4 regions of the Lysinibacillus sp. NPDC056232 genome follow, and region 1 is predicted to be linked to each of the others. Evidence: riboswitches for the same ligand, from Rfam matches in the RefSeq annotation. Region 1 holds a riboswitch; each other region holds the start of a gene.
The links. A riboswitch is a leader RNA that binds a small molecule or an ion and turns the genes downstream of it on or off. The one in region 1 is predicted to bind S-adenosylmethionine.
Positions count from the first base shown of each region.

Region 1 (3,361 bases):
CATAGGTATTATTGGATTAATTAGTAATGCCCTGCTTGTGCCAAGTCACTTATCGAAAGGTAATCCAATATCCATTCGAGATATTGGTAAAGTATTAGGGAATATACGAATGTTATTAATCCTCTTTATTACTGCAATTGGGTATGGTGGCGCATTCGTAGTATACACCTATGTTTCTCCTATTTTAGAGCAGTATATGGGCTACTCACCAAAAGCAATAGTCGTGATCTTAGTTGTATACGGTATTTGTGTTGCCATCGGTAATACATTAGGTGGTCGTTTTGCGAATAATAACCCTTTACGTTCTATCTTTATTATCTTTATAGGCTTAGCATTAGCACTACTCGGCATCAACTTCTTTTTAGAATCATCAATCGTTGGATTAATAATGGTCTTTATGATGGGGCTATTTATGTTTATGAATGTACCGGGATTACAGCTTTATGCCGTTCAGCTTTCAGAAAAATATATACCATCAGCTATTTCAATGGCTTCAGCATTAAATATTTCGGCCTTTAACATTGGTATTTTTCTAGGATCATACATTGGAGGAATCATCGTTCGCCACCAATCATTAGCGCATACTCCTATTTACGGATTTGGTTTGGTGATGCTTGCCGCAGCTACTACTTTCCTGTGGTTAATCTTTGATAGAAACAAACTTTGAAGATTTATCGGAACAATTTCAGTTTTTATCAACTACGGGCGACTCCTTGGGCAGACGAGACCCTGGAGCGAAGCGGCTCATCGTATGCCCACAGGAAGCTTTGCTCTGTGCGAAAGCGTAGCGACAGCCACAACAAAGCGCCCAATCAAACAAGTATCAACCACTAACACCGAAAGTCTTTGTTGTACATAATATAAGGTATCAGCATAGGATAGGAGGAATTTAGTTGTATTACAATCCTTATCCGTATTTTGTCTATCCTAATTATTATCCAACATGGGTAATGGCGAATCAACCAACTACTCAACAACCTTCTAGACATCTAGCAATGCCGACAAACCCAACGAATAGAAGTCCATTTCCAATCGTCAATACAAAGAAATTGAAGACTTCCGCGAAACGGACCAAGGTTATTATGCAGCAAGCACAATTACTTACGGATAAAATTGATGAATCAGAGCAATTTGCGCATGATCTTATGAACGCAGCACAACAATCAAATAAAACGGAAGTTGAAAAATTAATTGCGTCAACAGGCATTACTATAAAATTCGAAACTACCTATACACCAGATGGAATTCGTATAATCTTTACTGATAGTAGCTGTTGTAAGCTTACATTAATTTTGAATTGGTGAAGAGTTGGCCCTTTGAAGAGGGCCTCTTTTTTTTCCTTTAGCATCTTTATGAATTTTAACCTTGTATCCCTATTGAACTTGTAAACTATAAATAAATATGCTAAAGTACTTGTAATCGTTATTTCTGAAAATTCTTATATCGCATTTTCTTATCAAGAGAGACGGAGGGATTGGCCCTATGAAGTCTCAGCAACCAGCCTATTGGTATGGTGCTAATTCCAATTGGCGAAATTTAGCCTTGAAGATGAGAAGACTTACTTTAGTTGCTTTGCACAAGAGTCCTCTTTCTACAAGGAGGGCTCTTTTTTATTGTTACATCCAAAAATAATTAAAAGAAAGCAGGAAGATATTATGGCAAACGAACTTTTACAAGCAATTCAACTATTGAAATCGAAAGAATGGGTGGATTTAACACATACATTTGGTCCTAATTCGCCCCACTTCTTTATGTTTGATGATGCAAAATTTGAAACATTATTTTCCCATGATGATGGCTTCTTTGCGCAGCAATTCACTTTCCCTGGGCAATACGGAACACATATCGATCCACCTATCCATTTTGTGCGAGATACGCGCTATTTAGAGGAATTGGAGCTAAAAGAACTAGTGCTACCACTAATCGTTATTGATAAATCGAAGGAAGCTGAAATTAATAACGATTACACGTTAAGTGTTCAAGATATTCTTGACTTTGAAGCTGAATATGAAGAAATCGAAGCAGGTACCTTCGTTGCGCTGCGTACGGATTGGAGTAAACGTTGGCCAGATAAAGAGGCTTTCAGTAACAAGGATGCGGATGGTCATAATCATATTCCTGGTTGGGGATTAGAAGCGTTACAATTTTTATTCAACGAACGAAAAGTAAGTGCTATTGGCCACGAAACCTTTGATACGGATTCAGCAACAGATTTTCGTAAAAATGGTAAGCTAGATGGCGAATATTTTGTGCTTGAGCAAGATACTTACCAAATTGAGCTTATGACAAATTTGGATAAGCTCCCTCCAAAAGGTGCTGCTATTTTCAATATTGTACCAAAGCCTGAGAAAGCCTCTGGATTCCCTGTGCGTTCATTCGCAATATTACCTTAAAAGATAAAAAAGTCTGGTTCACAACCTGAGTATGTATTGAATCAGACCTTTTTTACTTTGGCGAATTCCTTTTTTTGAAAATAAAATAAACGATTAACATTAGTATTAGGAACAATACTATAAGATAAATACTGTAGCGGGATAAATATAACCCTACATAATGCCACTTCTCTCCAAGCACCTTCCCTAAGGTAATAAATGTAAATGTCCATATAGTTGCTCCCGTATAGGCAAAGAAAGCAAATTTTTTATAAGGATAATTATTAATAGCCGCAATATATGCTGTAAGATGACGCACACCAGGAATAAAATATCCTATTAATAATAATCCCGGCCCTATTTTTGCAAATAATTTTCTAGTAAAGTCAATTTTCTGTTCAGTAATGTGGATTTTCGGACCGTATTTTTGCAATAACGGTAGCCCAAATCTATAGCCTATATAGTAGCTCAGAGTAATTCCCCCTGCCGCACCTACTATAGCGCTGATTAAAGCCGGAATATGTGCGAGAGTTTCTTTATATACGCTATATCCTACATATGTTAAAAATATCTCATCGGGAAGTGGCAGCCCAACAATCCCGCCAACTAGGATAAGAATGATGCCAAAATATCCGTAATGTTCTATTAGAGATTGCACGTGATGCGCCATAAATCCTTCCCACCTAAAGCATAATGAATTTCTTTTTACAGATAGCTTTATAATAACTCAAAGCAAACAATATTATGAGTATTATGACTTTAATACAATTTTCTCCAGGATTTATTATCACTGCCTTGTAGATTGTATAGATGGAAAAATTATTTCTTTTTAAAAACTTTCTCCAATGTTGTATAGTGGTCGATTCATGCTATAAATCTCATTTCTCGGCTACTACTCTATTAAATTATTTGTAGCTCACGAAGAGCATAATCAATACCATCTTCAGTTGATTTCTTCGTTATAAAATCAGCGACATTTTTTAATGCTT
Region 1 is NZ_JBHJTF010000041.1:14,311-17,671, forward strand. Features, by position in the region: gene ACFCYJ_RS22585 (MFS transporter) at 1-667, shown strand, start outside; gene ACFCYJ_RS22590 (YuzC family spore coat inner layer protein) at 894-1,304, shown strand; SAM riboswitch class I at 1,451-1,555, shown strand; gene ACFCYJ_RS22595 (cyclase family protein) at 1,656-2,393, shown strand; gene ACFCYJ_RS22600 (DedA family protein) at 2,446-3,042, opposite strand; gene ACFCYJ_RS22605 (Cof-type HAD-IIB family hydrolase) at 3,273-3,361, opposite strand, start outside.

Region 2 (3,361 bases), on a different contig from region 1:
AACGATACACCTTCATTTAACTGTTTTATTAATTGAATGAGCTCCATTGAAGAGACGTCATAAACGCTAGTAGCCCCTGGGAAATCACCTACCTTTGTCGGATCTCCAGTCACTGCTAAAATATCATGAATTCCTAGTGCATTTAATCCCATTAAATGTGATTGAAGACCAATTAAATTACGATCTCGGCATGTTATATGGGTTAACGGGCGTACCCCATGCGTTTCTTTCAGTAAGGCTCCCATTGCGACATTACTAATCCTTGGTGAAGCAAGTGAATTATCTGCCATCATGACTACATCCGCGCCAGCCTCATATAATTTTTTTGCCCCTTCAATAAAGCCTTCGATTTCTAAATGTCTTGGTGTATCTAACTCTACAATAATCGAGCGTTCACGCTTTACTTTTACATGTAATGGCTCATAATTTGCTGGCTCTGCCTCACGGACAACCTCTACTTTTTCTGGCTTTGCATACTTTTTCTCGACCGGGGATAGCTCCTCTAAGTATTTTTTCGCTGCAGCAATATGCTTTGGTGTCGTACCACAGCAGCCACCAATTAAACGTACCCCCTGATCACGAAGCTCTACAGCTGCTCGACCAAAATAATCTGCCTCCGACTCATATACGACACGGCCATCCTCCAAATCAAGGAGAGAGGCGTTCGGATATGCTGACATAAATGCCTTTTTAGGAAGCTCTACTCCTTCGAATGCTTGTATAGTATGGTGAGGACCTAAGCGACAGTTAACACCAACGATATCAGCACCTAGCGCTTCAAGTTTATGTAAGGCGTTATTTAAGCTCATTCCATTTTGCAAAATTCCGGGTTCGTGCATAGAAACTTGAGCAATAATCGGTAATTTCGTTTTAGCTCGTAGCATTGTTAAAGTCGCTGTTAGCTCTTCAAAATCATAATACGTTTCAAGTAAAAGACCATCTGGATTTCCAGCAAGTAAAACAGTTGCCTGCTCATCAACTGTTGCTAAAATTCCCTCTAACGTTGCGTCACTTTTACGAATACCACGGATTCCCCCAATAGTACCTAAGACAAATTGTCCACCATCTGCCGCTGCTCGTTTTGCAATCGTTATAGCAGCTTCATTAAACTGCTGCACACGAGATTCTAATCCATAACGGGCTAATTTTATGGCATTAGCTCCGTAAGTGTTCGTTTGAATAATATCTGCACCAGCTGCTATATATTCTCTATGAATCTTTTCAATTAATTCAGGTCTCTGTACATTCATTTCCTCATGGCAGTACTCCAAGCCATAGCCATATAAAACTGTACCAATTGCACCATCTGCTGTAAGAACATGCGTTTTTAACCTTTCAAGCAATCCCATAAAACTAGCCTCTCTTCCCTTTTCTTTAAAATAAAAAAAGCCTTCTTTCATAAAAAAAGAAGGCTTTTACGTCGTTTCGTAATTGTTTTTCCTTCTCATCTTCGACACAACGGTCTTCTGGATTTAGCACCTGACAATAAGTTGGTTGCTGAAGCTTCATAGGGCCAGTCCCTCAGCTTCTCTTGATAAGAATGTAGTATGAATTTTTTAAATAATTAAAAGAATCATATCGTTTACGAACGATTGAGTCAAGACTATTTCACAGAACAGAGGATAATTTTTACGAAAAACATTGTATTTTGATTTAATTCAGACAATTACGATAGTTTTCCAGCAAGTTCCTCACCAATTTTTTTACCATTTTGAATACATGCACCTATGCCTACTCCAAAATAAGAGCATCCCGCTATTGATAAATTTGGATAGTTTTCCTCAAGCTCTTGTACAAGACCTTGCAACGCTTCACGATGTGCCAAGTCGTACTTCGGCATTTGGTCAATCCATTTTGTCACGTCAACAATAGTTGGCGTTTCCTCAATCCCCAAGCTTTTTCTTACATCCTCTAGGGCAACAGTTGCTAACTCTTCATCTGTCATCACACGTAATCTCTCATACTCAGGGTTAATGCTCTTATAAAAAAGTCGTACAAGTAATTTTCCTTCTGCTGAGGTGTGTTTCCACTTGCGACTTGTCCACGTTGCTGCATTACAAATAACATCCGAATTATGTGACACAATATAGCCTGTTCCATCTGCTGGTAATCTATTATCGGGTACATCAAATCCTAAGTAAATCGTAATGGCGGATGCAGTATTGAATCGTTCAAAATAGCAGTTCAAAGATTCATCCTGCAATAAACTTTGTACCGCTTCATTTGGCAGTGCCATTACAACATGATTTGCTTCAATCATTTTTCCGTTTGCTAATGTAACAGTGTATTGATTCTCCTGCTTTTTAACACTTGTAGTGGCAATCCCTTTTATAATTTCTACATCCGTTAATGTTTCTTCAAGTCGATCTATTAGTGAAGATAACCCATTTCTAAATGAAATAAATTTCTTATTGGCGGCTTTCACAAATTGTTCCCTGTTTGCATCGAAACCTTTAATAATACTACCGTAATCGTTTTTGTAATCGATTAAATACGGTAAAGTGGAAGCAATGGAAAGCTGATTTAAATCTCCTGAATATACACCTGCAAGTACGGGCGCTATTTGGTTTTGAACAAGCTCCTCACCTAAATAGTATGTTAAAAATTCCCCGATAGAGCTTTCTTTTGTAAACACTTCATTTGGCATGGTTAAATCTTTTAATGCTTCTTTTTTACCTTTCGCTGATACAAGCGTGCTTTCCTCAAGAGATTGTAAGCTCATAGGAATACCGAACGTTGAGTCTGCAGGGATGGCATGTAACTCATTATTCATGTATATATACGAAATACCCGTTTCGTTATACACAAGATTTTGTTCAAAATTAAGTTCTTTTACTAACTCCATGACACCTTTATGACGCGCTACAATAGAATCTGCTCCTGTTTCCATAATGAAGCCTTGTTCATATGCAGAGTGAAGCTTGCCACCAAGGTATGTATTCTTTTCAACGAGTACAAGCTTTACATTTAAGTTTTTCTCCTGAACTTGGCGTTGTAGATAATGCATCGTACACAATCCCGTAATTCCGCCACCTAATACAACAACTGTTTTCATATTAACCGCCCCTATTTTTAGTTCTTTATTTCAGTATAAACTTTTTTTATCAAAAATTACGTTAAACCCTTTACAAATTTAGCAAAAATGGAGCTATCCAGGCATTGGATAGCTCCATTTTTTTCTATGTTCAGTTAGCATATATTAAATTTAACAGCACATATTCGATACCTAGCTGATATTATATATTAAGAGTTGATATAGTGTTATTTATACACTACAATGTGAAGCACCTTATTGTCTTTGTCTCTTGCTTCTCACTTCACTAATTTAAATTTTGTGCAAAGCTAGCTAGTTCTTCAGCAG
Region 2 is NZ_JBHJTF010000026.1:31,821-35,181, forward strand. Features, by position in the region: gene ACFCYJ_RS18010 (bifunctional homocysteine S-methyltransferase/methylenetetrahydrofolate reductase) at 1-1,349, opposite strand, end outside; SAM riboswitch class I at 1,442-1,541, opposite strand; gene ACFCYJ_RS18015 (protoporphyrinogen oxidase) at 1,667-3,055, opposite strand; gene ACFCYJ_RS18020 (protoglobin domain-containing protein) at 3,321-3,361, opposite strand, start outside.
Region 2: another riboswitch for S-adenosylmethionine. It lies ahead of ACFCYJ_RS18010 (bifunctional homocysteine S-methyltransferase/methylenetetrahydrofolate reductase); the one in region 1 lies ahead of ACFCYJ_RS22595 (cyclase family protein).

Region 3 (3,361 bases), on a different contig from region 1:
ATCAGCTTGGAATTAGTATTTTACCGAAATTAGTGATAAATAACTTACCACCTACGATAAAAGCCATACCTTTAAAACAAGGAGGCTATCGCACAATTGGATTAGCTATGAATCACCAAGCATCACCAGTAACAAAGAAATTTGCGGAGATATTAAGTTCCTGGTTAAAAGAGCAAAATATGAAATAATTTTTAGTGGAGAGCAACAAGCGCTATAAAAACAACATTGAAGCATCACATAGCATTACGTTAAAATAGTATTTGTATATTTATCTTCATTCAGCAGATCTTTTTTGTACCGAAAGCGTAGCGGCAGGTACAGAAGATTCCCACCTCTAAAGATGGAGAGATGAATGCAATTTTGATTACTTTTTCAGTGGGTGTCCAAACACCTACTGAAATAGAGGAACTCAGTCTAAGAACGCCACGTCCTGTAGCAATTTATCTGTGCGAAAGCGCAGCGACAGCAACACACGACTGAGTGACCAACATCATGTTGCTGACGCTACGTTAGCACTGCGCTTTCGCACAGAAAACATCATGTTGGCCCAAAGCCTCCGGCGGATGTCACGGATTTTCAAAGGGATGAATACAAGGATGTTAGCCTAAAATATTCTCATCCTGCGAAAACGGCTAACTGACCTGCATCGGTAAAAACGCCACGTCCTGTGGCATTACCGAAATGACCGACATCGTGTCGGCCCTCGTGCAGGCCTAGGCACAATTCAAAATCCGGACGCATTGTTTATCTGCGCGAAAGCGAAGCGTCAGCGGCAAATGTTTTCTGTAGCGAAAGCAAAGCGACAGCTACAATTACGCCAAGGCGAAATTGATTAGAAAAAAGGTGAGTGTATGGGGACATTACGAGGTAAGACCGTACTCATTACAAGTGGGGGAACACTTGAAAAATGGGATCGTGTGCGTGGACATACGAATTTATCGAAAGGGTCGATGGGCTGTTATTTAGCTGAAGCGGCACTAGCGGCTGGGGCAAACGTATTGTATATGCATGGTTATTTCGCACAGCTTCCAACGAATAAAGATAAAATGCGTACCATTGGATTTGAAGGCATTGAAGATTTAGGCGAGAAAGTTCGACATGCTGTTCAGGAAGAACAGATAGATATCGTTGTTATGGCGGCTGCAGGTTCTGATTGGCTCATTGACAAAGTGTATGACCAATCTGGGAATTTACTTGAGGAAACCGGTAAAATGCCATCTGACGAGCCACCTATCATCCACTTTAAAAAGGCACCTAAAGTATTAGGTCAAATAAAGGGGTGGCAGCCGAAAGTTACTCTAGTAGGCTTTAAACTTGAGGCAACGGATGATGAGGAATTTTTACTGTCCCGGGCACGTCTACGGATGGAATCGGCCAATGCTCAATTTATGGTAGCTAATAGCTCACAGTCTTTATATGGTGGAGATGAGCCACATTGGATCGTACCGGCTGAAGGACAACCCATTAAGGTGATGGGCAAAGAACAAACAGCCAAAGCATTAATGGGATGCTTACAAAAACATTAAATCTCTCTTATGCGAGTGCGATGTCTATCAGCGAAGAAGTCATCCCTATCAGCGATGAAAAAAATCATTCAATTTATGCTAGCAAAAAAACTGTGCAGACGGAAAGTGCGTCTACACAGTTTTTTTATGGACCTCAGGTATTTAAGAAAACCCAATAAAGTTATTTAACTTCTTTCAGCAGAAGTGTGAGATGAATGCGGATTTAAGCTACTTTTCAGTGGGTGTCCAAACATCCGCTGAAAAAGAGGAACTCAGGCTAAAACTTTCACAAGCTTTCTTCATAAATTTTGCGTCCCTTTTACTGACAAAATGAACCATTTCGCTTAATTTCATAGTATTCGTCTAGGTTTTGTAATATTTATATTGACAATAGGTTTTCAGAATTATAGAATTATTTCCAAGAAACGTAATACCTTATCAGGAGAAGCGGAGGGACTTGGCCTAATGAAGCCTCGGCAACCGATATGAATCGGTGCCAAATCCAGCAGAGTTTTCTGACAGATAAGGGGGTCCATCGAATCATCATGATGCGTTGACCTCTTTTGTACAAAAAAGTATGAGAAGGGGTGTATCGGAATGTCTCAAACAGCAAAGATTGATGACAAGAAATTAGAAGTGATTGCCAATGCTATTCAAAATCTACAATTTGGCGAGGTGCATATCACCATTCAAGATGGCGTTATTGTGCAAATTAATCGACTTGAAAAGCAAAGATTTCCACAAAAAAAACCGAATAATCGCAGCTGACTAGAAATCTGGAGGCCACATCATAAGCAGGAATCTTTCCTACGCTTATATGTGGTTTTTTTTGACCCCGTTTTACGGCAGTAAGAAGGGCACTGAACTGACCGTAAAAGCCCGATTGGTTCAACGTAGGATCCGTAGGTATGAAGAATACCCATCTGATTGAAGTTTTTCTTAATTAGTAGCGATTTAAAAAGGAGTGAGCAATTTGAGATTAAGATATTTCATGAATATTGGTGTACTGAGTAGTATATCAATTGTATTGATGTTATTTAATTTTCCGTTACCACCGTTTCCTAGTTTCTTACAGGTAGATTTTAGTGATGTGCCGGCCTTATTAGCAGCAATGACGATGGGACCAGTTGCAGGGATTTTAGTGGAGCTATTAAAAAATATATTGGATTGGTTATTGTCAGGAAGCATGACTGGTGTACCGGTAGGGCATATGGCCAACTTTACAACAGGCGTGTTATTTATCATCCCGGTGTATTTCTTCTATTCAAAAATACAAAGTGGGAAGGGGCTTGTCATTGGTTTGCTTGCAGGTACAGCTTCGATGGCAGTTGGTATGAGCCTTCTGAATTATGTGCTTTTCCTACCAATGTACACTTTATTTTTAGGAATGGAACCTGTGAAGGGGGATGCTTTAACAGATATGATTGTATTAGGGATTCTACCATTCAATCTAGTGAAAGGTGTCATTGTCATGATTGTAACAATGATAGTATTCCGAAATATTCGAACTTGGATGGCTCAGCAATGCTTGAAATATAATCGTACATATTAAAAACAGGAGGTATAATAATGACGACAAAAACAGTTAAAAAGATTGAAGAAATTGCAACTTCGCTTGCGCAAAAATTTAAGGAAACAGCCGTCACGCGAGATCAAGCAGGGGGGAATGCTAAAAATGAGCGAGATTTAATACGGGAAAGTGGACTTTTAAAACTCTTAATTCCGACTGAATATGGTGGTTTAGGAGGTGATTGGCTTGATGTCCTACAGGTTGTGCGTATTTTTGCTAGAGTAGATAGCTCGCTAGCACATATTTTTGGTTATCATTTTGTCAATTTAACGACGCCACATTTATG
Region 3 is NZ_JBHJTF010000005.1:18,885-22,245, forward strand. Features, by position in the region: gene ACFCYJ_RS05505 (LysR family transcriptional regulator) at 1-188, shown strand, start outside; gene ACFCYJ_RS05510 (hypothetical protein) at 349-480, shown strand; gene ACFCYJ_RS05515 (phosphopantothenoylcysteine decarboxylase domain-containing protein) at 852-1,526, shown strand; SAM riboswitch class I at 1,938-2,034, shown strand; gene ACFCYJ_RS05520 (YezD family protein) at 2,103-2,273, shown strand; gene ACFCYJ_RS05525 (ECF transporter S component) at 2,470-3,057, shown strand; gene ACFCYJ_RS05530 (acyl-CoA dehydrogenase family protein) at 3,075-3,361, shown strand, end outside.
Region 3: another riboswitch for S-adenosylmethionine. It lies ahead of ACFCYJ_RS05520 (YezD family protein); the one in region 1 lies ahead of ACFCYJ_RS22595 (cyclase family protein).

Region 4 (3,361 bases), on a different contig from region 1:
TCAAAACAATTGGATTATTTCAATGTAAAATCAATATTTTTAAAAGCTACACCCGTCACTTTAAAGTAATGAAGTTCAGACTTTCTTTGGTTTCGGGTATCCACTAAGGATAGCGATAATCCCACAAATTCCTATCAAAATCGGGTAAAAAGAGTATTGCAGCATGCTCACTGGCGATATTCCAGCTACACTTGCGGCTGCCAGGAATTGGGCCCCATATGGCAGAAGACCTTGGATCGTACAGGAGAAAATATCTAATATACTTGCGGACTTTCTCGGCTCAATCCCATACTGATCAGCAATATTTTTTGCAAGTGGACCAGCAATTAAAATAGCAATTGTATTATTGGCAGTAGAGAAATTAGTAAGACTCACAAGGCCGGCAATCCCGAATTCAGCACCCTTTTTTGATTTAATTCTTCGTGTGGCAAGGTGAAGTAGGAAGTCAATTCCCCCGTTAAGCTTAATAATCTCCACCATTCCAGCTATTAAGATCGCGAGAAATGCCATTTCATACATGCCTGACATTCCTTCGCCAATCTTTTGAAAAAGGTCCATTAACTGATAGCTACCATCCGCTAAGCCAACAGCCCCGGCGAGAACAATCCCAAATGCAAGGACAAGGAAAACATTCATTCCTACTAGCGCAAAAATAATAACCAAAACATAGGGAACAATTTTTACCCAGCTATAGCTTAAATGCTCTACTTGTGTCGCCGTTTCACCCATTGTGATAACCCCTAAAATAATGCTCGTTACAATAGCTGCCGGCAACACAATCCAAAAATTCACCTTAAATTTATCCTTCATTTGTGCACCTTGTGAACGAACGGCAGTGATGGTTGTATCTGAAATAAAGGATAAATTATCGCCAAACATCGAACCGCCAACAATCGCTGCCATTACTAAAGCCATGGAAAAGTCGGTATGCTCGCTGATCCCAACTCCAATTGGTGCCAGTGCAACAATTGTTCCTACCGAAGTACCCATTGATAGGGAGATAAAGCAGGCAATGATGAACAAGCCTACGACAAGTAAGTTTGGCGGAATGACTGACAGAGCAAAGTTAACAGTGGAGTCCACTGCCCCCATGCCTTTTGCTACCTCTGAAAAGGCTCCAGCCAATAGAAAAATAACAACCATCAGCATGACATTTAAATTTCCTGCGCCTTTACAAAAAATATCAACCTTTTGCGAAAACGATTCTTTTCGATTCATCGCCAGAGCCACAGCGCCCGAAATGGCAATGGCTACAATGACAGGGAAGGCGTAAAAATCACCTGTAATAACCCCTGAACCAATAAATAAAACCAAAAAAACAACAAATGGGATTAACGCCCATGGATTCTCTTTCTTCATTGTTCTACCTCCAAAAATTAAAAATGGATACGTCTTTGTCCATTCTCTTCCTAAAAAAGACCTCTTCTTGAAATAACAAGAAGAGGTCTTATATCTATAAAACACTCCTCTTATCTATCAAGCCATTGCTTGCTGGATTTGGCACAGTAACTTACTCACAAAGTTCCGCTGCCGAGATTTCATAGGGCCAGTCCCTCCATCTCTCTTGATAAGAAGAAAAACATATTATTTTTTGTACAATAATAAAATGTTATAATAAAACATCTATATTTGCAACTTATTTTTAATCAAACTGAATTTCAAAACGACATCAAAGTACATTTTCTCAAAAAAGTTTACTTTACTTTAAGGCTACCACGGCAAAATGAGAGAAGCTTTAAATCTTCGTGAAATTTAGTGTCTTTAATCTCTCGTAATTAAAAACACACTGCCCGTAATCATAAATAGAGCCAAACTATAAACGTTTAAGATTATTCATCTATTAATGAACTTTTTGACAATGTAATAATCATAAATTATAGTAAAAATACAAAATTCAAAAAATATTAAAATTGAAATGGAACGTTTCCTGAAACTAAGGGTGAACATATGAGTAATTTTATTGTAATGCAAAATGCTACACACGAAGAAGAAATCATCGGAGGATATATGTGGTCCCCTCAAAAAAACAAAAATGGAAATAGTAATCATGCGTACGAACGAATGGCTACAATTAAGGCTGGAAATAAAATTTACAGCTGTTATGATCAAGCAATTCGAGCGGTAGGTATAGCAACGTCAGATTGTTATATTGCAGAACAACCGCATGAGCTACAGGAGAAAAATCTATGGTCAGATGAAGGATATAAGGTGGATGTAGATTACACAATTTTAGAACGTCCAATTATGATTAGAGATGTTTGGGGAGATATGGAATCTGATCGTCCGCAAAAATATTCAGCCTTTCAAGAAAATGGACGAGGGAATCAGGCTTACTTATTTCCCTGTCCTAAAGCTTGGGCTAGCTTGTTTGACAACTTTTTTAACGAAGATAGCCCTGAAGCAGAACTAATAGAAGATGGTGAAATTAACGAGGAAATGTTTGCGACTTCTAGTTACGAGCAGGGAGAGTCTAGAGTTAGAAAAAAGCTACAAAAAGACTTGAAAAAACGTAAAAAAATTGGTGATACTGCAGAGCAAAAAGTATTTGAATATGTGAAAAAGAAAGTAATAGAAGTATTCGGTGAAAAATACGGAGAACAGGTAGAGCATGTAGAGCAAACGCAAGGTGATGGATTAGGATACGATATTACAGCATTTGATTATTTACAGCCACAGTCTCCTCCAAAACCAATAAAAATTAAAGTTAAGGGTACAACATCAACAAATACAAGTGCAGTCTACTCAATTTCTTATCCTGAATTGGAAAAAATTATTCAGTATAAGGATGAAATGTGGCTAGTACGTGTATATGGTGTAGGCAAGAAAAGTGAGATGAAAATGGAAATAGATAATGACTTTAGTAGTTATAACTCAGTAAATGATTTGTTGACACGTAAGTATGCATATATTCCATCAACAATTGATGTATATGGCACACGAGTAGAAAACAATAAATGAATTATTAAACTTCAAAATAAATTCTCCTATACTTGACGATAAAGAATAGGATTTTTCTCTACATAAGAAAGACTCGATATATCTTAAAAAATGCAGCAAACTTCAAATAAGCTTGCTGCATTTTGCCTCCGGGTTATAAACCTTCCTCAAAAAAGTCTAAATCCATACGCTTTATTGTAAAGATCTGTACATTCGATACACCTACATTGTATAAAAACATGAGCTCAGTAAGTTTCATTCCATCAATTAATATTAATGATTTATCGATACTCTCGGAATATGTAATTGCTTCTTTTGTAAAACGAGATGTAGTGATATAAATCCCTTTGTTAGCTTTAAAGCCTACTAAGCTTCCTACAAATGCTTGGATATCAGGTCTTGAAACTGGATTTGTCCAACGTTT
Region 4 is NZ_JBHJTF010000018.1:1,677-5,037, forward strand. Features, by position in the region: gene ACFCYJ_RS14265 (Na+/H+ antiporter NhaC family protein) at 76-1,359, opposite strand; SAM riboswitch class I at 1,467-1,574, opposite strand; gene ACFCYJ_RS14270 (protein NO VEIN domain-containing protein) at 1,948-2,958, shown strand; gene ACFCYJ_RS14275 (restriction endonuclease) at 3,092-3,361, opposite strand, start outside.
Region 4: another riboswitch for S-adenosylmethionine. It lies ahead of ACFCYJ_RS14265 (Na+/H+ antiporter NhaC family protein); the one in region 1 lies ahead of ACFCYJ_RS22595 (cyclase family protein).